Regions from separate parts of the Anaerobacillus sp. 1_MG-2023 genome, predicted to be linked through region 1. Evidence: riboswitches for the same ligand, from Rfam matches in the RefSeq annotation. Region 1 holds a riboswitch; each other region holds the start of a gene.
The links. Region 1 has a riboswitch for S-adenosylmethionine ahead of Q4550_RS20060 (methionine ABC transporter ATP-binding protein). Riboswitches for the same ligand answer to the same signal wherever they lie in the genome.

Region 1 (5,945 bases):
GTGTGACTGCTCTCGTAGTACCAGGATCTAAATCAGTGAAGGATGCAGCTGAAGCAGAAGGGTTAGATACGATCTTTAAAGAAGCTGGGTTTGAGTGGCGAGAAGCAGGATGTAGCATGTGTCTTGCGATGAATGATGACATTGTTCCACCAGGCGAGCGCTGCGCGTCTACATCTAACCGTAATTTTGAAGGGCGTCAGGGGAATGGCGCTAGAACACATCTTGTCAGCCCAGCTATGGCTGCAGCTGCTGCCATTGAAGGCCGATTTACAGACGCTAGAAAAATAAAACCTCTTGTAGTGTAAAAGGAGTGAGACGTCCTGGAACCGATTAATAAATACAAAGGGATCGTTTATCCCCTTGAGCAGGTTAACGTAGATACAGACCAAATTATTCCGAAGCAGTTTTTAAAGAGAATTGAACGGCAAGGCTTTGGTCAGTTTCTTTTTTACAATTGGCGGTTTGATGATGATGGTCATCCGCGTGAAGATTTTAATTTGAACGAACAACAATACCAGCATGCTTCTATTCTAGTGTCGGGTAAAAACTTTGGGTGTGGTTCATCAAGAGAACATGCTCCATGGGCCCTTCTGGATTATGGGTTTCGAATTGTCATTGCGACAAGCTTTGCTGATATCTTTTATAACAACTGTGTAAAAAACGGTATACTTCCTATCGCTCTTGATCAAGAAACGATCTCGGAGCTTTTTCAAAAAGCGAAGGATGGATACGAACTTAGCGTAGACCTAAGTAAACAGCAAGTAATTGATGGAGAAGGACTAAATGCGTCGTTCGAGATCGATCCTTATTGGAAAGAAATGCTGTTAAATGGATGGGATGAAGTATCTCGAACTTTATCTCTCGAAGATAAAATTAAATTATATGAAGAAAAACAACTTGTAGGAGAGTGAATGACGTTGGGAATTACCAGGAGAAATATAACGTTCATGTCGTAAAAGCAATGGAGAATTTGCTGGAAGCCGTCCACAGGACCCCGCTTCAGCAGTCGACAACGCTTAATGATTATACAAATAGAGATGTCTTCATGAAGATGGAAAACCTTCAACGAACGGGTTCCTTCAAACTTCGAGGTGCTTATAACAAAGTTGCGTCGCTAACGGATATTGAGGCAGCGCGAGGGATTGTTGCTGCATCGGCTGGAAACCATGCTCAGGGAGTGGCGCTTTCTGCTAGAGAGCGTGGAATTAAAGCTAAGATTTATATGCCCGTCCATACACCGACAAGCAAAATTGATGCGACGCGATCTTATGGAGCAGAGGTTGTTCTTGAAGGAGAATCGTATAACGAAGCGTTTAGTGGAGCGGATCGTGAGCGTGTTGAGAAAGGGGCCACATTCGTTCATGCTTTCGATGATCCTGAAGTAATGGCAGGACAGGGAACGGTTGCACTCGAAATGATGCAACAGTGTCCTGACTTAGATGCGATTCTCGTGCCTGTTGGAGGTGGAGGATTGTTAGCTGGAATGGCGATGGCGATTAAGTCGTTCTTTCCTCACGTGAAAATCATCGGGGTCCAGGCTTCTGAAGCATCTGCGACATGGAATCGATTTAAAGGTACTGGTCCTCTTGTCCTTCAATCTGTCAAATCGATTGCAGACGGTATTTCTGTGAAAGAAGCTGGAAAATTAACCTTTCCAATTATTGAAGAGCTTGTTGATGATATGCTAACCGTGTCAGAAGAAGAAATTGCTGCAGCGATTGTCTTTATGCTTGAAAGACACAAAACACTTGTAGAAGGTGCAGGTGCTGCATCGGTAGCTGCTGTCTTATGCAAGTCTAATCGTTTAGAAGGTAAGAGAATTGGTGTTGTTGTTAGTGGAGGGAATGCGGATCTTGCGAAAATATCCCTTTATAAACAACTTTCTCAACGAGCGAAAACCATCAGGCGAATAAGCTGATGGTTTTCTAATGGGGTTCAACGTATATATTTTAGATTATTCCGACTTTTTGCTCAGTAATTGACACTCATAAAGTACCATGCTAGAATTCATTTAGCACTTAACCACAGTAAAGTAATAACAACTATATATCTCTTATTCAGAGAGGTGGAGGGACTGGCCCTATGAAGCCCGGCAACCGTCAAACGACTCGTTTGAAAAGGTGCCAATTCCTGCAAAGCGATTGCTTTGAGAAATGAGAGGAAGACATCGATTTATCAAATGCCTTTCTGCTCAAAGCAGAAGGGCATTTTTTTACTTTACTATACAAAGTGATAAGCGAATTAGGTTTCTAAGTGCATAGAAATAAAGAACAAAGGCATGGGACTTAAGTCCTGTTTCAGGTAGCTGATCATGCAAATGCATAAAGGATGTGAGACATGTGATTGAGCTTAAAGGCATTAATAAGACCTTCTTTTCGAAATCCGGGAAGGTGGAAGCCGTTAAGGATGTTAACCTTGAAGTCAAAAAAGGCGAAATATTTGGTGTTATTGGCTACAGTGGTGCTGGGAAAAGTACGCTAATTCGAATGCTTAACCTTCTTGAGAGACCTACTGATGGGACAGTCACAGTGGCTGGTAATAATCTATCTTCTCTTAAGGGAAAAGATCTTCGTGCAGCAAGACAGGAAATTGGAATGATTTTCCAGCATTTTAATATTCTCTGGTCAAGAACGGTACGTGATAACATCGCGTTCCCTCTTGAAATATCAGGTGTTCCGAAAGAAAAGAGAATGAAGCGTGTTGATGAATTAATTAAACTTGTTGGACTCGAAGGTAGAGAAGGAGCTTATCCTTCACAACTAAGTGGTGGACAAAAGCAGCGAGTGGGTATTGCGAGAGCACTTGCTAATAATCCAAAGGTTTTGCTTTGTGATGAAGCTACTTCTGCTTTAGATCCTAAAACGACGGATAGCATTCTGGAACTTCTGACTGAAATTAATCACAAGCTTGGCCTTACGATTGTCCTTATCACGCATGAAATGCACGTCATACGAAAAATTTGCCATCGTGTAGCCGTGATGGAGAATGGACGAGTAGTGGAGAATGGTTCTGTCCTTGAAGTTTTCCACCATCCGCAGGAAGAGATTACGAAAGACTTTGTTAATCAGCTAAGCGAGCCTGAAGAAATGAAGGAATCGATTGCACATCTGGCAACGAGTCAGGATGGAGAACTTGTTCAGTTTACCTTTGTGAAAGGAAAAACAGGTTCACCACTTGTGACAGAGTTGATTCGTAAATTTGATGTAGAAGTCAACATTATTCAAGGGAAGATTTCTCATACACAGGATGGTCCTTATGGAAAACTTTCTGTGTTCCTTAAAGGGGAACCAGCTGTGGTAGAAATGGCCTTGAATTATGTGCAAGCCCAAGGTGTTAAAGCGGAGGTGATTACGAATGACTGAATCGTTATTTCCTAACGTCAGGTGGGAATCTATGTGGGAAGCCACTCTACAAACAGCGTACATGACGGCAATTTCGGTGCTGGCAACGTTTATTCTCGGAATCCTCCTTGGATTATTGTTGTTTCTAACAGGTAGAGGGAACATATGGGAAAACAAATTTGTGAATAGTATTATTGCCGGAGTCGTGAACTTATTTCGCTCCATACCATTTATTATTTTGATTATCTTGCTTATCCCTCTTTCGGTTTACATTATAGGGACAATGCTAGGTGCTAATGCTGCCCTTCCAGCCCTTATTGCAGGAGCGGCGCCATTTTATGCGAGAATGGTTGAAATTGCTTTACGTGAAGTGGATAAAGGGGTCATTGAAGCTTCTCAGTCAATGGGAGCATCCAATGGTTCGATTATTTTTAAAGTGCTTCTACCAGAAGCAATGCCAGCCCTTATTTCAGGGATTACTGTGACGGCGATAGCTCTTGTAAGCTACACCGCTATGGCTGGTGTCGTAGGCGCAGGGGGTCTCGGAAACCTCGCTTATCTTGAAGGTTTCCAACGGAACAATCCTGACGTGACACTTGTTGCAACAGTATTGATATTAGTAATTGTTGCGATTCTTCAGGTTTGTGGAGACGTTGCAACACGAGTAATAGATAAAAGATAATAAGGAGAAAAGGAGAGGTTATGATGAAAAAGTTTTTATCGCTAATAACAGTTCTTGCTCTTGCGGTTCTTGCTGCATGTGGCAACAATGGCGGAAACAGCGAAGGTTCTGGTGACGGTGGAGATTCGAAGAAAATCGTAGTAGGTGCATCAAACATTCCCCATGCTGAAATTCTTGAAGAAGCTAAGCCGATGTTAGAGGAAAAAGGAATAGAGCTTGAAATTAAAACATTCCAGGATTACATTCTACCTAATAAGACGCTTGCAAATGGTGAATTAGATGCAAACTACTTCCAAACAATACCTTATATGGACTTGCAAATGGAAGAAAACGATAATTATGACTTCGTGAACGCTGGAGGCATTCATATCGAGCCAATCGGTGTTTACTCTCAGGATTACAAGAGCTTAGATGAGCTTCCTGATGGTGCTCAAATCATAATGAGTAACTCTGTTTCTGACCATGGACGTATGCTGTCATTACTTGAAGCACAGGGCCTTATCACATTAAAAGAAGGTGTAAAGGCTTCAGATGCAACAGTTGAAGATATTGCTGAAAACCCTAAGAATATTGATTTCAAAACAGATGTTGAGGCTTCACTGCTTCCACAGATTTACCAGCAAGGTGAAGGTGATGCAGTGATGATCAATACAAACTATGCGATTGATGCAGGACTTAATCCTCAAGAGGATGCCATTGCACTTGAAAATTCAGACTCACCATATGTGAATGTGATTACAGTAAACAAAGGTGACGAAGACAATGAAGCGATCCAGGCGTTAGTAGAAGTTCTTCATTCTGATGAAATTCAAAGCTTTATTGAAGAAGAATACGATGGCGCTGTTGTACCAGTAGACAAATAAGAAAGAAAAAAGGTTCTCCGTCATTTCGCGGAGAACCTTTTTTTACTCATTTTAATGTTGGAAAACTGGCTTCATCGCTTCTTTTAACGTTTTTGCAGAATGGTGCAATTGATCTAGCTCGGTTTGATCAAGGTCAAGTTCAATAATTTCACGAATGCCGTTGTTATTCACAATTGCGGGAACTCCGATATACAAATCATCTAAACCATACTCGCCTTCAAGTAACGTAGAGATGGTAAGAATAGAGTTTTCATTTCGTATAATCGCTCTTGTTAACCGTACGAGGCCCATTGCGATACCGTAGTATGTTGCTCCCTTACGATTAATGATATGATAAGCAGCATCGCGAACATTGACGAAAAGCGCATCAAGATCTTCTTTAGCCTCTGGTCTATCTTTAATAAGAGACATGATTGGTCGACTACCGATTGTAGCATGACTCCAGACAGGAAGTTCAGTATCACCATGTTCTCCAAGAATATAACCATGTACATTTCTAGAATCTACATTGAAATAGTCGCTCAGTAAATAACGGAATCGTGCAGTATCGAGAATCGTACCTGAGCCGATAACCCGTTCTTTAGGCAAGCCTGAGAACTTCCATGTCGCATAAGTAAGTACGTCTACAGGATTCGTTGCAACGATAAAAATACCATCAAATCCGCTTCCCATAACGCTTGAAACGATTTTTTTAAAGATCGCTGTGTTTTTATCAATAAGGTCTAAGCGTGTTTCACCTGGTGCCTGATTTGCACCCGCTGCGATAACGACAATATCTGCGTCTTTGCAATCGGTATAGTCCCCCGCCCAAATTTTCATTGGAGCGCCAAAAGGAAGGCCGTGATTTAAGTCTCTTGCTTCCCCTTCCGCTTTTTCTTTATTTACATCGATAAGTACAAGTTCGTTTACTAGTTCTTGATTCAATAACGAGAAGGCATAGCTTGTCCCTACGAATCCAGTGCCAATTAATGCTACGCGCGTTGTTTTTCCTTCATACATCATCTTCACCTCTGCTAGTAGATATTGTCTTCATAAGCATCATACCGTATCCCTTTACTT
Region 2 (5,945 bases), on a different contig from region 1:
ACTGCTGCTCCACCGGCGACAGGCATGACGATTTCAAGCAGGTGAAGCGGATCGGCAATGATCGGAGAGGCGAGAATATCTTCAACTTCGATTGGATTCCCATAAAAAATGGCATCCGTGTTCAACTGGGCATTTTTCCGTGCCCAATAGGCGATTCTTGCAAATTCTTCCTGGGTGGATCCGTACTCTTCCATATGCTGTCTTTTCAATAAAGCATATGAAGTGTTGGCCCCCGAGGCACCGAAAGGAACGTCAAATTCGCGGATCGGATTGCGGTTCGGGGATCGCAATGTTTCCCCTTTTTCATTTTTGTTTGCTAAGACACAAACGACGGTTTCGCACATTCCTGCCTGGATGGCTGCAGCTGCTCTCCAGATCATCCCCGGCCCGGTCGCTCCCCCGAGATCCACTGTATTGGACATAGTGGGATCGATTCCGAGATATTCAGAAACTGTTGCCGGCACATGTTGTGGTGTCTCCCCGACTTGTGGTCCGACGAGGAGACCATCGACGTCTTCCTTGGAGATGCCTGCATCCTGAAGAGCGAGGCGGACGGATTCTGCAATCAAACTTAATGTTGTTTCTCCTGTAGAATAACGGACGGGCTTCAGCTCACCGATTCCTATGATGGCCCCCTGTGTTTGGCTTGCCATTACACGAACTCCTTTTCTGATAGCTTGCGAAATGATTGTAAAACAGATGGATTCCTTAATGATGCTTCATTTTTCACTTCATTTCCTGAAGCGGCTGTTTTCGCTGCTCCTTCGACTTTTTTTCCATTGTTGGTATGTGGGATTTCCTCCACTTGATAAATTCGCTTCGGTACGTGGCGTGGAGAAGCTTTAGCCCGAATTTGCTGGCGTATTTCTTTTGCTAAGTCTTCCGTAAGTTGTTCTGTGACTACACATAGGACGATTTCTTCGTCATGATCTTTCGGTAATCCGAATACGACGGAATCCTTTATTTCTTTGATGTGCTCCACGACACGGTAAATTTCTGCCGTACCGATCCTGACGCCACCTGGATTCAATGTCGTATCAGCACGCCCATAAATGATAAGTGATTGGTCGATGGTTTGTTCTGCTAAGTCCCCATGTGTCCAAATTCCTGACCGTTTGGAAAAATAACTCTTCCGGTAGCGTTCCTCTCCACCTTCGCCGAAAAAGGTGAGCGGCATGCTCGGGAATGGTTGGGTACACACAAGGTCGCCTTTTTCTGCATATACAGATGCCCCTCGCTCATCCAATACATCAACCGCCATTCCCAACGCTTTGCAGGCGATTTCGCCTCGTTTCACGGGTAGTACTGGAGCTCCCATCACAAAGCAGCCGATAATTTCTGTTCCGCCAGAAATGGAAGCAAGGAACAAATCCTTTTTTATCGTTTGAAAAACCCAATCGTATTGCTCTGGAGCTAATGGGGCGCCGCATGATAACAGACTTTTCAATGAACCGAGCGAATGACTACTTTTCAGGTCGACATCTGCTTTCATCAATGTATCTAAATACTTAGGACTTGTGCCGAAATGGGTGACTCCGACTTCATCGGCAATGTCCCACAAATGGGAGAGGGAATCTTGCCTGACGGGAGAGCCATCATACAACAGGATGGCCGCTTCACTGGCTAACCCGGAAACGAGCCATGGATACATCATCCAGGCTGTATTGGTATACCAAAACAACACATCATTTTGCTGGACGTCGCAATGGAGCTGGTGTTCTTTCACATGTTGAAGGAGGGTCCCGCCGACAGAATGGACGATTGCTTTCGGAAGTCCTGTCGTTCCAGATGTATATAAAATATATAAGGGGTGCTCAAAAGGAACAGGTTGGAATGTCGGCTTTTTTGCATCGTTGTCACAAAGCTGGTTCCACGAAAGAGATTCAACCCCTTCAATCGAAGCAACCCCTTCGAGCGTTATGATTGCGGATAGTCCTACCAGGTTTTCCGTCATTTGCTTGATTTTGTCCTCAATATGATATGGCTTTTGCTTATAGTGATAGGAGAGGGTAGCGATCAATACTTTTGGTTTCACCTGCCCGATTCGATCAACGATTCCTTTTGTTCCGAAGTCAGGAGAACAGGACGTCCATGTGGCTCCGAGCGAAGTGGTCGCTAACAAAGCCACCAACCCTTGAATATCGTTTGTGGTGACGCCGGCAACACAATCGCCTTTTTGTACACCTAGTCGTTTTAACCCTTCCTGGGCTCTCGCTACGGATTGCCTTAGCTCTCCCAAATTGATACTCCGGCGGACGCCTGTCTCATTCGCTTCATAGGCAGCAATCCGATCAAGAGAACCACGCAATAAATTTTCAGCGAAATTCAATTCTGCTTCAGGGAACCATTTGCTATCTGGCATTGAATCGGAAGGGAGAAACACACGATCACCCTTTTCCCCAATGATTCCTGCATAATCCCATACTCCTGACCAAAATTCAGCCAGTTGGGAAATGGACCAGCGGTGGAACCGTTCATAAGGAAAAAGGGACTGGCCGGTATAATCGGCAAAAGCTTTGATGTGTGATTGGTCTATTCTTTCGCTCGACGGTTCCCATACAAAAGGGGAACGTTGAGTTGTTGTTGATGTAGGCATTGGATTTGTCTCCTTTCGAGTTATAAATAAGGAACTTCAATCAAAATTGCCATTCCCTGTCCACCACCACCGCAAAGGGAAGCGATGCCTTTTCCACCACCCCGCCGTTTCAGTTCGTGGGCAAGTGTCAAAACCAGCCGGAATCCTGTGCCACCTAATGGGTGACCAAGAGCGATGGCACCACCGTTGACATTGACACGATCATAATCGATGCCAAGATCACGGCAGCTTGCGATGACGACACTGGCAAATGCTTCATTGATTTCAAATAGATCAATATCATCTGTAGTCAAAAGGTGTCTATCTAATAGTTCTTTGATCGCTTGCGATGGTTTTGTTTGTAAGCTCGGATCTGGCCCTGCAATTTCTGACCAACTGATTACTTCCGCCAGCGGCTCCTGGCCGAGTGATTCCGCTTTCTCTTTTGTGGTCACGATGCCAATGCTCGCTCCGTCCGTCATCTGAGATGCATTCCCTGCTGTAATCGTGCCTTCGTTTGAAAAGGCGGGAGAAAGGCTGGCTAACTTTTCTGCTGTCGTTCCTTTACGGATGCCTTCATCTTCTGCAAGTAGACCGGAAATAGGATCTATTTCTGGTTGGAAAAATCCCTTTTCCTGAGCATTAGATGCTCGATGCTGGGAAAGAGCTGCATACTCATCTTGTTCCGCGCGACTTATTTCGAAGGATCGGTTTTTCTCATCCGTAAGAGCTCCCATCGAAACATCACTCAAAGCGCACCACAAACCGTCGTTCAGTAACGTATCTCTAAGCAGGGCATGACTAAGGCCTGAAGAAGCACGCACAGGAGCGGTATGAGGAGCGTTCGTCATCGAGTCAAAACCGCCGACAATGTATAATTCACCTTCATTGAAATGCATTCTCCGGGAGGCATCCGCAATTGTAGCGATTCCGCCTAAACAAACATTGTTCAATGTGATGGCGGGTGTACCGATATCGACTCCTGCCTGATAAGCAACTTGTCTGGCAGGATTTTGCCCGCCCCCAGCCTGGATCACTTGTGCCAGCAGTACGCCATCCGCCTGTTTTGCAACCGGGTTTTTTTCTAACAGAGCGCTTAGCGCATTCGTACCAAGCTCTGCTGCTGATAGCTTTTTCAATGCTCCTTTCCATTTTCCGAATGGGGTACGGATTCCATCTAACAGAACGGTTTTCATATATGTAACAACTCCTTTTTTCAAATAGAACGAGCCCTCTTCACTAAAAAACAAGAAGAGGGCTCTTAGCTCTTCTTATCTTTCAGGATTATCTCCTGCAGGAATTAGCACCTTATCAAGCGCATGCTTGATGGTTGCCGGGCGTCAACGGGCCAGTCCCTCTGCCTCTCTGGATAAGAATGATTATTCAATTGGAAAATATAAAACCTCTCTATCAGTGAAATAGAGAGGTTAAGAGATTTAGGATTCTCTTATCTTCCTGAGCATTAACTCAGTAGGATTTGGCACCATGCTAGGAGTATAGCGGTTGCCGGGTTTCACAGGGCCAGTCCCTCCACCTCTCTGGATAAGAATGTTATTTCGTTGTTTAATTAAGTGTCATGTTAGCAAGGTGAAGGATTTCTGTCAATATATTTGATGAAAAAGTTAGAAAATTTATTTTATTTTGATTGGTTTGACAATCTTCTATAGAAATGTTCTGGTGCCTACCTTCATAGCCGTCAATGTAAGAGGAAAGTTTAAGACAAAGTATTATTTACAATTATAATAAAAGCGGTCTAATTCGTTGTGTTTAATTTTTACCAGTTGGGGACATGTATGAATAAGCATACTGTATCTCTTTTATTTTTCTCTGAACTTAAGCAGCTTTCTTTAATGTTTTTTATACGTTAATTGAATGGTGTTAAAGGCGGTGGGCGGGCCATATCGGTGTTAGGAAGTTGTTGAATGGAAAGAGAGGGGTGTTTACTAGAAAAAACTCGAAAATAATCAAGTATGGCTATTTATCGTGATGTTGGTTATGGCGGCCATTTGGATTTCTCATGCCTGGATATGCTGGAAATTTAGGATCGATCATGTCTATCATTATCGCTAAATTGATGTATAGTATGTTTTCTAAGACTCTATTTACATCATTAAAAGAAGCGTTTTCGCCTTATTACTACAAATCGTAGCGAAAAGGAGAGCCTTAGGAAATTATCTATGTTGATGACTCGAATGATCTATGTCACCTTTAAAATAAATGATTCATTCGGAAAGATGCTTTGGGTCAGAGGATTAATAACTTACTTTGTCACAGGGTTCGCTTGTGCCTTAGTGTATTTTCTATAATCCATTTTAAAGGTTGATCAGCATCAAATATTAGAAGCATAACGGTATTCCATAATCTCGGAACAATTCTGTAATATCATATCAGGGTATGTTAAAGAATGATCTTGATTAATAGGGCGTGATTCCGTACTACGGAATTACGTCTTTTTCTTTAAAGTAAAGGTTGAGTAAGTGAGTGGGTTTTGAAATAATTGGAACAATGTTGAACTGGAAAGGGAGGGAATACCTTGGAAATAAGACTCGAGTCAATCGCTGGCGTGTTAAACGATTTGAATGGAACATTAAGTGTAACTAATATTTTGCTAGGCATAATAACAGTTATCCTTGCATCACAATTGTTTATCACCTTACGGAATAATAGAAAAAAATAACCAAAGGATATTCTAGTGTTTATTACTTCATTGAGTATTCAGCTATATCGGAGGAATTGTTTAATAGAGCATTAGCCCTTTATTACATAAGCAAAAGTAGTATCAGTGGTTTAACCTATTTAACTGACAGGGCAGTAATCTTTAATAAGTAAAATGGGTTATCATTTAAGTGAATATATAAGGAGGTATAGTAATGTGGGCAATATTAGGGGTCATTGCCGTAGTAGTAACTGTTATAAACCTTTCTTTGTATGCAGCAGGAAAGGATTATAAGCTTGCTATGGCGATGGCATTATCATTTACAGCATTAACAATTTGTGCAGATTACAGTTATCTAAATGGGTGGATAAAAGCAGAAGATTGGGCGGCTTTATCGGATGTAGTACCTGGTATGGCAAGGGCATTTTGGTTATTGACAATTGTTTCTATCTCACTAAATATAGCACCTATATTTTTAGAACGAATACGTAAGAAATAATGACTTAATATGACATCATACAATCAATATTCAACTATTGTGTAAGTCTTTATGTATAACTAGAGGGGTTTAAGTACAAGAACAGTAAGAGATATCTCGAATTCGAGTCTTACGTAAACTCGGAGCTATACCGTCAGGAGGAATAAAATGTTTAAGGCTAAAAAAATGAACTTAATATACGGTTTATTGTTAATAATCTTATCACTAAGATCACT
Region 3 (5,945 bases), on a different contig from region 1:
AGGAAGCATCGACTTTAAGAGGAAAAGTACTATTCAGCGAATCAATCGCAACAACTTCGTTCAAGCGCGGTAAGATGCATATTCTTTATGAAGAAATGAGCCATGATATTCTTCATAATCAATTGATTAAAGCAACACTTCTGCAATTAGTGAAGTTGAAAGAGTTGGACGATGATTTACGCAAAAAAGTTAGCAAATTAACGAGTTATTTTCATGAAGTGACGCCTATTAAGCTGAATCGTGATCTTTTTAAGAATATTAAGCTACATCGAAGCAATCGGCATTATCGATTTGTTCTTAATATTTGTCAATTTCTTATGGATTCAAGCCTATTAAATGAAGAGGGTCAAACAAGTCAATTTGCAGATTTCTATCGTGATCCAAGGGAAATGTCGATGCTATTTGAGAATTTCGTTAGGAACTTTTATCGAAATGAATTACCCTTTTATCAAGTTAGTCGTGAAACAATCTATTGGCAGGCTGAAGGAAATAATGATAAGTATCTTCCACGAATGCAAACGGATATTACATTGAAAAATAATGAGATAAAAATCATAATTGATACGAAATACTATCAGCATACGCTGACTTCTAATTATGGTTCTCAAAAAGTTCATAGCGGTAATCTTTATCAGCTTTATGCTTATTTAAATAATCAGCAAAGTTCGCTTCCAACTATGGGTATGCTTTTATATCCAGAGGTGAATCATACCTTGGATTTGAATTATCAAATTCAGGGTCACCGAGTTCAGGTTTGTACGGTCGATTTGAATATGGAGTGGAGGAAGATTCACGAGCGATTGCTGGAAATAATTAATAGATTTTAAATCTAATATATCGTGACAACTTATCTACTTGCGTGTATGGATTTTTTTTAGATATCTTCGAACGTCTTTTTTGACACTTATTACATTATTAAGTAAACTAATACCAACTAAATAAGGTTATCACGAGTGAACGAGAGTACGGGCTCTTTGACTTCACAGCAACCTGCCAGGCGGTAAGGTGCTCCAACCTGCAAAGCATGGCTTTGAATGATAACGCACGGATAGCGGAGGCTCTTTGTTGCATTCATTTGCGATGAAGGGCCTTTTTTGTTCATTTGTTGAATACCTTGTTTATAAGGATAAGGGGGATGAGTTTGTGAACGTAAATCGATTTGCACGAAGCGTCATGGCGAAAAGTTATGATGGTGAAAGTTTTTTATTACACGTGGCAGAAGTCATGGAACGTCAACTGAAGGAGTGGAATGAAGCGTATGAAGTGATCGTGATGAAGATGATCGACTACGAGGTCACTGTTAAAAAGGAAAACCGCTCTTATGAACTGTTGCTTACGGAGGTTGCATTGCTTTCGCTACAACAGAAATCCCCTTATGCGCTGGATCGATATTTGTGGCTGGAATTAGAGAAGCAGGGGCTTCAAATTGTGAGAGGAAATGGGGATTATATTGAGAGTGTGATGTGAGCCAATGTTGATGGAAGAGGATTTTGCTAATTCATTTTGATGATTCGAAATCGTGGATGTTTGGGGATTAGACTTGGATGCTTTTAAGAATAAGCGGTAAAATTATTTTTGAAATGAATAGTGTATTTTTTCTGAATGCTTTTGAAGTTATTTAATGTGGTAAAATTAAACTATTAAAGTAATGGATAATAAAAGTGTTAGAAGAAATTATGGTTCCATTTTTACTCTTTCTTTTGATTTTTTTAACATTACGAAATTTCCCTATTATAGGAGCGTTCTAATATGAAAACGAAAATGAACTATTTCATCTTATTTTTAACGATCATTTTTATAGTTGGTTGTACCAATTTAGAAAAGGCATCCAATAAAGATGCAGAAACAAATACACAAGAAGTAAGTACAGTTGAAACAAATGAAAATAGTGAAAAAGAAGAATCGAACACTACGGTTGTTGATGAGCCAGTAGAAGAGGAAACACCAGACCCAACAGAAGATGAACAGTTCTCAGGATACGAACTTATTGAAGTTGATGGTGGAGATTTGTCTGGACATCGAGAACCTAACGTCGTCGTTGATATTGGGTACGGTGACCGTGAATATTGGGCATTTACGAATGAATACGGACAACTCGTACGTGTCGTTGCTGACGAAATCATTCTACAAGATGATGGTAACGAACCTGTATTATCGTCTGGCAGGTACTATTCTGATGAGGCAAAGGTTCCGGGCGTCGAAAGTGACGTGTTAGACGAAGGACATATTATTGCTGATTCTCTCGGAGGGGTATCGAATGCTTATAACATTACCCCACAAGAGAGTACACTTAACCGACATGGTGATCAAGCTTATATGGAAGACGCGATCCGTAGCGCAGGTGAAGCTACGGATTTCGAAGCCATTATCACCTATTCGGATACGGAAAAGCAGATACCTTCAAGTTATCAGTACACGTATACTTTGAACGGAAATGAGATCGTTGATACATTTGATAATGTGAACCCTGATGAAGTCAACGCATCACTCGGATTAACTGAGAGCGAGCCTGACGATTCAACGCCTTCAGACACAGAGGGTGATATTTCTAGTATTGATACAAATGGTAATGGACAAGTGACGATTAAAGAAGCAGAGGCAGCAGGTTATAGTATGCCGATCATGAGTGATCATTGGTTATATCCTTATATGCGTGATAATGATAACGACGGTATGGTTGGTGAATAAGAGTCTAATCGCTTCGCCGGGACGGTTCTTATGATGCGATATTTCGAAAAAAGGTAGAGGAGCATTAATTATTAGTATAATTGATGCTCCTTTTATTTTAGAGATGGGATCGATAGAACCGTCCCGATGATTTCAGGCTTGGTTGTATTTGAAGATGGGGCTTTTTCGTTTGATTTAGTAGTGGAACAGGAAGAGAATGAGGTTCTTTATAAATGGATGAAAGAGATATGGGAATATCGATTGCATGAGCATTTTAAGAGGAATGCGAAATAATAGAATAGGTGATGGAAAATGGGGAAACGTTTGAAAGTTATTAACGATTATTCGGAAGTTGGGAAATTAAAGCGTGCAGATTTGTTTGGAATTATATTTGTTGCAATTCTTCCTTTTTTTTTATTATTTGGTAATACTTATATCTTCTTTGGCGTGTCATTTATTGGATTATTCATCAATTGGATTATACAAAAAAGAGAAAAAAAACTTTATGAAAAAGATAAACCCTATTTATACTCACAATATATTGTAGCTACATTTACTGTTTACTTTTTAATATTAATATCATCATTTTTTTTAGTATTTAAATTGCAACTACTAGTAAATATTATGCTTGTTTTAACACTATATATATATTTGTTTTTAGTAGTTGCTTTAATTTACTATTTTTTTAATTGTTTATATGTTTTGGAGTTAAAGCGAGTTTTTCCATTCGAAGGCTCTAATAAAAGCGACTATTCTCCATCTATGCGAGAATTGTCTAGGTATATAGACTTGGATACTCAAAAGAAATACTTTACTATTGTATTAATTGAAATAAGTGTTTATATTGTATTATCTGCATTTGCTCTCGGTTTGTTTTTAAAAAATCTTCATGTTCTAAATTTTGAACCTTTACCTTTTATCGGTAGTTGGGTTGAAAATCAAACCTATTTAACAACATTTAATTTGGTTAGTCTATTTTCTGTAACTTTTGCAATTTATACTATTACATTTCCTTGGAAAAATCGAGTAAAGTTTAAAGCAACAGAAGCTAAAAAGGAGAAGGACTCAAGTTATTTTTAAATTAGCTCCATTTGTTATTGATAGTCTTGAAGTGTAAGCTAACTGCAAAAATACATAGAGGAGTGAAACCAATGGATTTAACCCCTTCCGACCTAAAAACAAAAGACATCTACAAACTACTAACCGGCTCCGTTGTTCCAAGGCCGATTGCCTGGGTATCAACAGTGTCTGAAGACGGCGTTCATAACTTAGCACCATTCAGTTTCTTTACTGTTGCTTCCATCCGGCCTACCATTCTCGCGATCTCTATCGGACCAGGGACGGGGGAGCGTCAGGGTACGGAGAAGGATACGCTCGCAAATATCCGGACTCAAAAAGAGTTTGTCATCAATGTGGTGTCGAGCTCTCTTGGAAACGAAATGCAAAAAAGTGCAGAGAACGTACCTGCGGAAGTCGATGAATTTGAGCATGCTGGGTTAACACCGATCGATAGTAAGACGGTGCAACCGAAGCGGGTGAAAGAAGCGGCGATTCATATGGAATGCAAGCTCCATCAAATTATTCCGCTTGGATCTAATGCCCTTGTTCTTGGGGAAATGACGCACTATCATATTCAAGATGATACGTATTTAGGTGACTATAAAGTCGATCTCGAAAAGCTTTCACCCCTTGGCAGGCTTGCGGGGAACTATAGTGAGAGTAAGGAGTTTTTTACGTTACCGAGGTGAGGTAAACAAAGGTGCTTTCATCACATGCTTTCTAATTTGCATCACTCTGGGAGTCCTTGATTAGATTATGGAATTCGGAGCGGTATGAATCATGTGAGTGGAGAACGGAATGAATAGATACAGTTGTGAAAAGCATACGAGATTCGCAGAAATAGTCCTTTTCTCTCATGAGAAAAGGACTATTTTCGTTGAATGCGTCGAAAGACATAGAAAAGGAGGGGGAAGAGAGGGTATTCTAGGTTTAGAAATTAATGGAAGATATGAGAGCGATCATTTCCTGCTCGACAATACAGCGGCTATACCTAACTAGACGTACACATAGACTTCATTTGTGGTGAAACGAGGTTTGGTCGAAAAGGAGGTTGCGGTGCTAAACGAACTAGAAGAATTTAAACGTTATTTAGAGCGTACGAAGTATCGGGCAGAAGCCGAGGCGTTGGAAGCGTATCTAGGAAAGGTAAGGGAAGCTAGATTTGATATCGATGATAGTAAACGAGTCTTTGATCACCATCATTCGGCTTACTCGTCGAATTGGGTTGGAGAGGCACGTGAAGCTTATGAATCGCTTATTGGAGAACTCGAACAAGCCTCTCAAAGTGTGTATGCGGTTCATGAGGAACTGACCTCTGCGATTAACGAAGAAATAGACCGACTTCTTCAGAAAGCGGAGGGCTTGAAGTGACGAGAATAGCAATTAAACCAGAACAATTAGACCAGCTAGCAAGCGGCATCCAGGATGCCGAGCGAAAAGCAGATGAAGCGATTAGCGATTTTAAATGGAACTATCAATCTCTTCTAATGAACATCACGGGCGCGAACACCGGTAAAATTGATGCCCTTCAAGCGGAGTTACAGTATGAAATGCGCAAATACCGGGACAAGCTCCATGACTTGCAGGCGGCAGTGAAATTAACTGAGAGAAAAATGACGGAAGAAGATCACTCGCTTTCGGCAAAGTTTGGTCTTATGGCATTAAAATTTAGTGGTTTAAACAAGTTGTTTCAGAATTATGATCCTATCACGGGAGAAGCATTAAGCTGGAGTGAACGTCTTTTTGGAAAAAATCCACTGAATGCTTCATACGGTGGTGCATTTGGAGAGATGTTTCCAGACCTGCAATATGCCTTAAACCCAAAGGTGATTCAGAGTAGGATGAAGCAAACGTATGAAAGTGTCGTGCTCGATCCTTTATCAAAAACGACGACTTATCTAGACGATGTCCGCCAGGATGTGTCGCATAGTGTGGTCAGGTACTCAAACTATGTGGATCGCTGGTGGGGAGAGACGCAACAGAAGGTTGATGAAGTAAGTAATACAACGTGGGATTTTATGGGTGATGTTGTAGAAGGTGTGCTGGATGGAAGTGGGAATGCAGTAAAGGATACATTTGAAGGGATTTTTCATGAAGGGTTCCTTGAAACAATCCGTCGTTTAAATCCTGTGTATAGCGTAACGAAAGATGTGCCTAAACTGATAAGCTTATCTAAAAGCGTTTATGAAGATCCAAAAGGCAGTTTTCAAAAAGTAGTC
Region 4 (5,945 bases), on a different contig from region 1:
TTAGTACACATCGCGCTGGTAGCGTTTCGCGTTTCGTAGATCTGCAAGATAAGCTTCTGCTTCTGACTCACTGAAATTCCCCTGTTGCTCTAAAATATTAACAAGTGCCACGTGAACGTCTTTTGCCATATACTTTTCATCTCCACATACATAGACGTGCGCACCTTGTTGAAGCCACTCATATAGTTCTTTACTTCGCTCGAGCATGCGGTGCTGAACATAAACTTTCTCCTCTGTATCACGTGAAAAGGCGACATCCATTCGCGAAAGCACCCCATCTTTCAACCATTTTTGCCATTCGACTTGATAAAGAAAGTCTGTGACAAAATGCTGTTCACCAAAGAATAGCCACGTTTCTCCACTTGCGCCACTTTCTTCTCGCTCTTGTAAGAATGCCCGGTACGGAGCTACGCCAGTGCCTGCGCCTATCATAATGATAGGGGTGTCAGGATGATCCGGAAGTCTAAAGTTTTGATTTCGCTGCACAAATACTGGGAGTGTATCCCCCGCTTGTGAGCGCTCTGCGCATTGGCCAGAGCATACGCCCGTACGAGTTCGACCATGTGCATCATACCTTAGTGCGCCAATTGTGAGATGAACTTCATCTGGATTTGCGTTTGAACTGCTTGCGATCGAATAAAGACGAACCGGAATTTTGCGCAGAACGTTTACGAACTCCTGTACCGAGACGGTCCACGGTCCGTAGTCCTTCACCAAATCAATTAAATCTCTACCGTAAAGGTATGTTTTTAGTTCTTCGCCTTCCGCTTCAACCATGCGCTTAAGTTCAGAACTTGATGTCAGCTCTGCGACCTTCTTGAGCAATGGCTTTGTGAGACTCGTAATCTCATATGTTTTCGTTAAAGCTTCTTCAAGTGGCTGAACGTCACCCTGTTTGTTCACCGTAACCTGTTCTTCTCGCTTCCAGTTCATTTCATCGATTAGCTGACGGACAAGAGCAGTATCATTCTCCGGGTAAATACCAAGGCTATCACCCGGCTCATATTCAAGGTTCGATCCTTCAAGATCAAGCTCAATGTGCCGCGTTTCTTTATTCGATCCACGTCCATTTAAATTAACATTCTCAAGAATTTCGGCTTTGAATGGATTAGTTCTGGAATACGTCTGACTCGACTCATCAGGTTTTGTTTCAGAAGTCGATTCTCTCGTAGACTGATCTTCTTTCAATACTCCCGTCACGCCTTCGAACCATTCTTCTGCCGGCTCTTCGAAATCAAGATCACAATCTACACGAGGATAAAGCCTTGTTGCACCTAATTCTTCAAAGCGCTTGTCAAAATCTTTCCCGGTTTGGCAGAAAAACTCATAGGAGCTATCACCAAGTGATAAGACAGAGAATCTGAGACCTTCTAATTCAGGGGCTCTCTTACTTTGAACAAAGTCATGGAAGCTTAACGCATTATCAGGAGGATCGCCATCTCCGTGGGTGCTTGTAATCAATAATAAATCTTCTACTTTTTTAAGCGACTTTGGCTTAAAATCATCAAGCGATGAAAGGGTAACGTTGAATTTCTCGTTTTCCAATCGCTCAAAGAAAGATTCCGCTAGTGACTGACAATTGCCAGTATGTGAGCCATAGAAAATCGTAAGCTCACGTGTTTTTGCTTCTTGTTTCGAGAATGCTTCTGAAGCAGAAACACCTTGAGCAACCGTCTCAGTAGCTGCCGCAGCTTCAGAGCTTCCTGGTACGGAAAGATATCCGCTCAGCCATATTTTCTGCGTCTCATTTAATGTTGGTAAGAGACGATTTAAAAGCTCCGTTTGTTCATTGTCAAAAGGGCTATTCACAACCTGTAACTGCAATACAATCCACCTCACAATACTCATTTTTAATTCAATGTAATGAAAGTAGTTTACTCGGAATTAAGCGTAAATAAATTCGTCTGCATTCCCCCTAACCCATTCAACACAAAAAACCTCTCTTCTAAAATATAAGAAGAAAGGTTTGTAAGTACGAAGCCAGTCTTCTTATCTTTCAGGATAAACCTGCTGGATTTGGCACAGTATGAGATGAAGAATCATCTCATCGGTTGCCGAAGCTTCATAGGGCCAGTCCCTCCACCTCTCTTGATAAGAAATATTGCTATCAAATTGTAAATGACAATGATTGGTTCAAATGTTATCTCGTGCTCGAATAAAAGTCAATATATTATTAGAAAATTATCATCATTCAATTAACTGAATGGCGATAACACCAGGAATCTTCATGAAAAATAATCCAAATGATTCAGGTCTTTTATCCCTCACGTTGCCCCCTCTAGTATCCTATTCCGCATGCGCATGAAATCAATCGCATTGGCCATGACAAGAGATAGAATCATAAGATTCATCAACCAAACGGAGTAGTCAAAAGGCAGCACCAACAAGAGAAAAGCCGTGAAAGAAAAAACACCGGAGCGAATGACATGATCTTTAGATGTGACGTTAACTTTATTTCCACGTTTCCATTTCAACAAGTTCACCGCAATACCAAATATCGATAGCAGCATGCATATGACATATGACTACAGTGAAAGGTCGTAATCCACTATAAAAATCGTAGACGATAGAAACAGCGTCAATACCGTATATCGAATCGCGATTTCTTTATGCGTTAGCGAATCAAAATCCTTCAATACATTCCTCCTTTTGACAATGATTGAATTTGGACATTTCTTGAGATACACGGTCCTTATGTAGATGGATAAGCTGGCTTCATCTCATTTGAAATCACCTGAACCCAAGGCCGCTCTCTGTTCCACGTCACTTCTAAAGGGACGCCCATACTTTTACTAAGATGTTCAGCTGTTAACACATCTTTCTTCTTGCCATTCACTGCAATTCGACCATTTTCCATAATCATAGCGTGAGTGAATACGGGACAAATCTCTTCAATATGATGAGTGATATACAATATGGTTGGACCCTCTTTCTTCTTTCCAAGTCGTTCAACCTGAGCTAATAACTGTTCGCGTGAATACAGATCCAGTCCGTTGCACGGTTCATCTAGAATAAGAAGCTTTGGAGAAGCCATTAACGCTCTTGCAATCAAGATTTTCTGCTTCTCTCCTTGAGAGCAAATTCGAAAAGGTTTGCCGCGTAAATGAGCAATCCCCCATTCTTGCATCACCTTCATCGCTTGCGATTCATCCTCTTCTGTCACCTGCTCATAAAGTCCAGCTGAGGCAAACTTCCCGCTAATCACAACATCTGTTACTTCCTGCATGGGAGAAATACGCTCAGTGAAAGCGTTGCTCACCCAGCCAATAGATTTTCTAAGTTCATTCAAATCAGTTTTTCCAAGACGCTGCCCTAATACTTCAACGATGGGATCATATCGAAGTAGGGGCCAGATCGAGCCGTGAATTAACTGAAGTAGCGTCGTTTTACCTGATCCATTTAATCCGACAATGGCCTGATGCTGTCCTTTCTCTACCGAAAAAGAAATATCTGATAAAATCATCTGTTTCTCACGTGTGTAATAAGCATTTTCTACATGAATGATTGCCATACATCTCACTCCGTTCTTTGAAGAAAGTCACTCCAACTAGCGCTTTTTACATCGTATACCCGTTAGCAAATTCTTGAATCACTTCAAGCTCCTCTTCGTGTGAGTCTCTGCCAACGTTATGCTCATACAACTTTTGCATCCGTGTAACATCACCGTCGCACTCCTCAGTAATAGAAGCAACAGCACGTAAAAGGTTCACTTCGTTCTTAAAATCCTCCTTAGAGATTGCCTCCCCGTGTGATAAGATGAACCATTCTGCCTCAAAGCTTTCTAACTGATCAAGGAGTCGAGTTGTTGTGTTAACAGTGTAATTGACTTTTTCTGAAAAAATATCAGGATAAAAGCAGTCTCCAAGAAATAGGATTTTCTCTTCCTTCATATAAATCACAACCGAATCAGCCGCGTGATCGCCCCCAACTGGCTTAAGAATACATGTGACACCACCAAGATCAATCTCCATTTTCTCTCCAAACGTTATATCTGGTAGCGTAATGGTAATATCTCGAGAACCCACAAATTCCTTCTTAATCGCATTTGCACAAAATTCAATTTCAGTGCCTTCTTTCACCCGCTCATCCAACTCAACATCAGACCATCCTAACGGAATAAGCTTACTAATTTCCTCTTTCGTCTGATGGGAGGATAAGGAGACAGCATCTTTAAGCACCGATAGTCCAAAAATATGATCCCAATGCCAATGAGTAAGCGTGACCATATCTGGTTCCTTGATTCCTTTTTCCGATAGCTCTTTTAGAAAATAACGAGCATGGTCCTCTGAATTCCCAGCATCGATCATCAGAGACTTTCTATCTCCAATTACCATCCCGAGAATCGGTCGATCCGTATCGGCTACGGGCGTTTGGTAGTAAAAACGAGTGCCGATTTGCTTAATCTGTTGCATAGTATAACCTCCATAACCGACCATATTTTTCGAAATTTTTAATTCTTTTCATCATATCACTATAGGAAGCCACTGCTCAATTCTTATCCTTAACGACGATAGTATAAAAAAAGCGATAGTACCTTTCCTGGCACTGTCGCTCTCATCATCACTTCGAATTCATCTTTTCATACAGCGTCTTCGTCACAATCAAATCAAAAATCGCGATGCCAACTGTTTTAAAGAGAAGTCCTTTTTCATTCAGGTTGTCTGGTCGATGATTTTGTTGAATGATTTCTTCTAACGCCAGAGAATCAGACTCCTGTCTGCCGAGTTCCCGCGCACGAATCAAATCGCCAGATTCATGAAAGCCTCTTCGCGTATCAACATACAGAGCGTCAACAGACTTGAGAAATGAATCCGGAAGCTCCTGCATCGTTGGTTTAAAGGATCCAACTGCCACTACCAATTTACCGTCCCACTCTGAAGCTTCAAGTTCAGGTAGCACAGGATTCGTTGATGTTGTCGTTGTGACGACAATGTCTGACTGTAGGACTAACGTTTCAATCGAAGCCTCTTCTACAATTAAGTAAGGATACGATTCTTGAGCTTTTTCTATAAATGACGATACTTTTTCTTTGCTTCGATTTGCCACGTACACCTTCTCAATCGGTCGAACTGCCATGGCTGCTTGAAGATGACTCCATCCTTGCGTACCGAGGCCAATGACGCCAAGTGTTTTCGCGTCTGGTCTTGATAAGTATTTCATTCCAAGCCCACCTAATGCTCCTGTTCGAAGAGCTGTGATTTTCATAAAATCACAATACATCAATGGCGCAAGGGTCTTGCGATCATTTAAGATCATCATTCCGTGAATCGTTTCTTTCCCATGCTTCCAATTGTCAGGAGCAACGCCCGCCAGCTTCACAGATTGGTAGTTTCCATAAAAGGAGGGCATAAGTAGAAACGTATTGTCCCCATCTTCTACATGCATTCGTTCAGGTGTCACTTCACTCTGGTCTTCTTCTGTTAAATAATACGCTTCAATCGATTCGATTACTTCTTGCATAGATAGGTTCTGTTCGATTTCTTGTCCTGAAAGAATATTCATATGTACCTCCTATAGTTAAGCCACTCTACGTTCAACATACCATTTCAAAGAAGTTGATTCCAAACAATCGTCTTATCCTTTTATTGATTTTTTATTTAATAGGTAAACACCTACCAAAATAACAACCATACCTCCCCAGTCACTTAACAAAATGACTTCATTCGCAAGAAATAAACCGATAAATAAGGCTACCACCGGAGGAATATAGGTAACCGTTGACGCAACCACTGCACCTAACTTATTGACGATCACATAATACAATATATAAGCAAGTCCTGTTCCAACAATCCCAAGACCAATGATCACCCCAAGCAGCGCACCTGTGTCTGTTTTTATATCACTTATTCCTCCTAGGTCGCCAAATATTCCAAGAATCAATAGAGCTAGTATCATTTGGTAACTTGTGAGCGCTGCTGGTGAAATGTTGACATGTGATAAGAATC

Region 2: another riboswitch for S-adenosylmethionine. It lies ahead of Q4550_RS06335 (acetyl-CoA C-acyltransferase); the one in region 1 lies ahead of Q4550_RS20060 (methionine ABC transporter ATP-binding protein).
Region 3: another riboswitch for S-adenosylmethionine. It lies ahead of Q4550_RS01245 (hypothetical protein); the one in region 1 lies ahead of Q4550_RS20060 (methionine ABC transporter ATP-binding protein).
Region 4: another riboswitch for S-adenosylmethionine. It lies ahead of Q4550_RS00400 (assimilatory sulfite reductase (NADPH) flavoprotein subunit); the one in region 1 lies ahead of Q4550_RS20060 (methionine ABC transporter ATP-binding protein).

What each region holds. Positions count from the first base shown of each region.
Region 1 is NZ_JAUORD010000015.1:63,148-69,092, forward strand. Features, by position in the region: gene leuC (3-isopropylmalate dehydratase large subunit) at 1-305, shown strand, start outside; gene leuD (3-isopropylmalate dehydratase small subunit) at 321-911, shown strand; gene ilvA (threonine ammonia-lyase) at 908-1,918, shown strand; SAM riboswitch class I at 2,051-2,160, shown strand; gene Q4550_RS20060 (methionine ABC transporter ATP-binding protein) at 2,340-3,362, shown strand; gene Q4550_RS20065 (methionine ABC transporter permease) at 3,355-4,023, shown strand; gene Q4550_RS20070 (MetQ/NlpA family ABC transporter substrate-binding protein) at 4,047-4,886, shown strand; gene Q4550_RS20075 (L-lactate dehydrogenase) at 4,938-5,888, opposite strand.
Region 2 is NZ_JAUORD010000002.1:478,616-484,560, forward strand. Features, by position in the region: gene Q4550_RS06325 (thiolase family protein) at 1-653, opposite strand, end outside; gene Q4550_RS06330 (acetoacetate--CoA ligase) at 653-2,596, opposite strand; gene Q4550_RS06335 (acetyl-CoA C-acyltransferase) at 2,617-3,771, opposite strand; SAM riboswitch class I at 3,844-3,951, opposite strand; SAM riboswitch class I at 4,020-4,124, opposite strand; gene Q4550_RS06340 (hypothetical protein) at 5,446-5,730, shown strand.
Region 3 is NZ_JAUORD010000001.1:225,206-231,150, reverse strand. Features, by position in the region: gene mcrC (5-methylcytosine-specific restriction endonuclease system specificity protein McrC) at 1-827, shown strand, start outside; SAM riboswitch class I at 942-1,044, shown strand; gene Q4550_RS01245 (hypothetical protein) at 1,144-1,467, shown strand; gene Q4550_RS01240 (DNA/RNA non-specific endonuclease) at 1,750-2,688, shown strand; gene Q4550_RS01235 (hypothetical protein) at 2,980-3,747, shown strand; gene Q4550_RS01230 (flavin reductase family protein) at 3,819-4,415, shown strand; gene Q4550_RS01225 (hypothetical protein) at 4,783-5,097, shown strand; gene Q4550_RS01220 (AHH domain-containing protein) at 5,094-5,945, shown strand, end outside.
Region 4 is NZ_JAUORD010000001.1:78,064-84,008, forward strand. Features, by position in the region: gene Q4550_RS00400 (assimilatory sulfite reductase (NADPH) flavoprotein subunit) at 1-1,824, opposite strand; SAM riboswitch class I at 1,987-2,098, opposite strand; gene Q4550_RS00405 (hypothetical protein) at 2,265-2,474, opposite strand; gene Q4550_RS00410 (ABC transporter ATP-binding protein) at 2,693-3,511, opposite strand; gene Q4550_RS00415 (MBL fold metallo-hydrolase) at 3,558-4,412, opposite strand; gene Q4550_RS00420 (ornithine cyclodeaminase family protein) at 4,561-5,502, opposite strand; gene Q4550_RS00425 (DMT family transporter) at 5,575-5,945, opposite strand, start outside.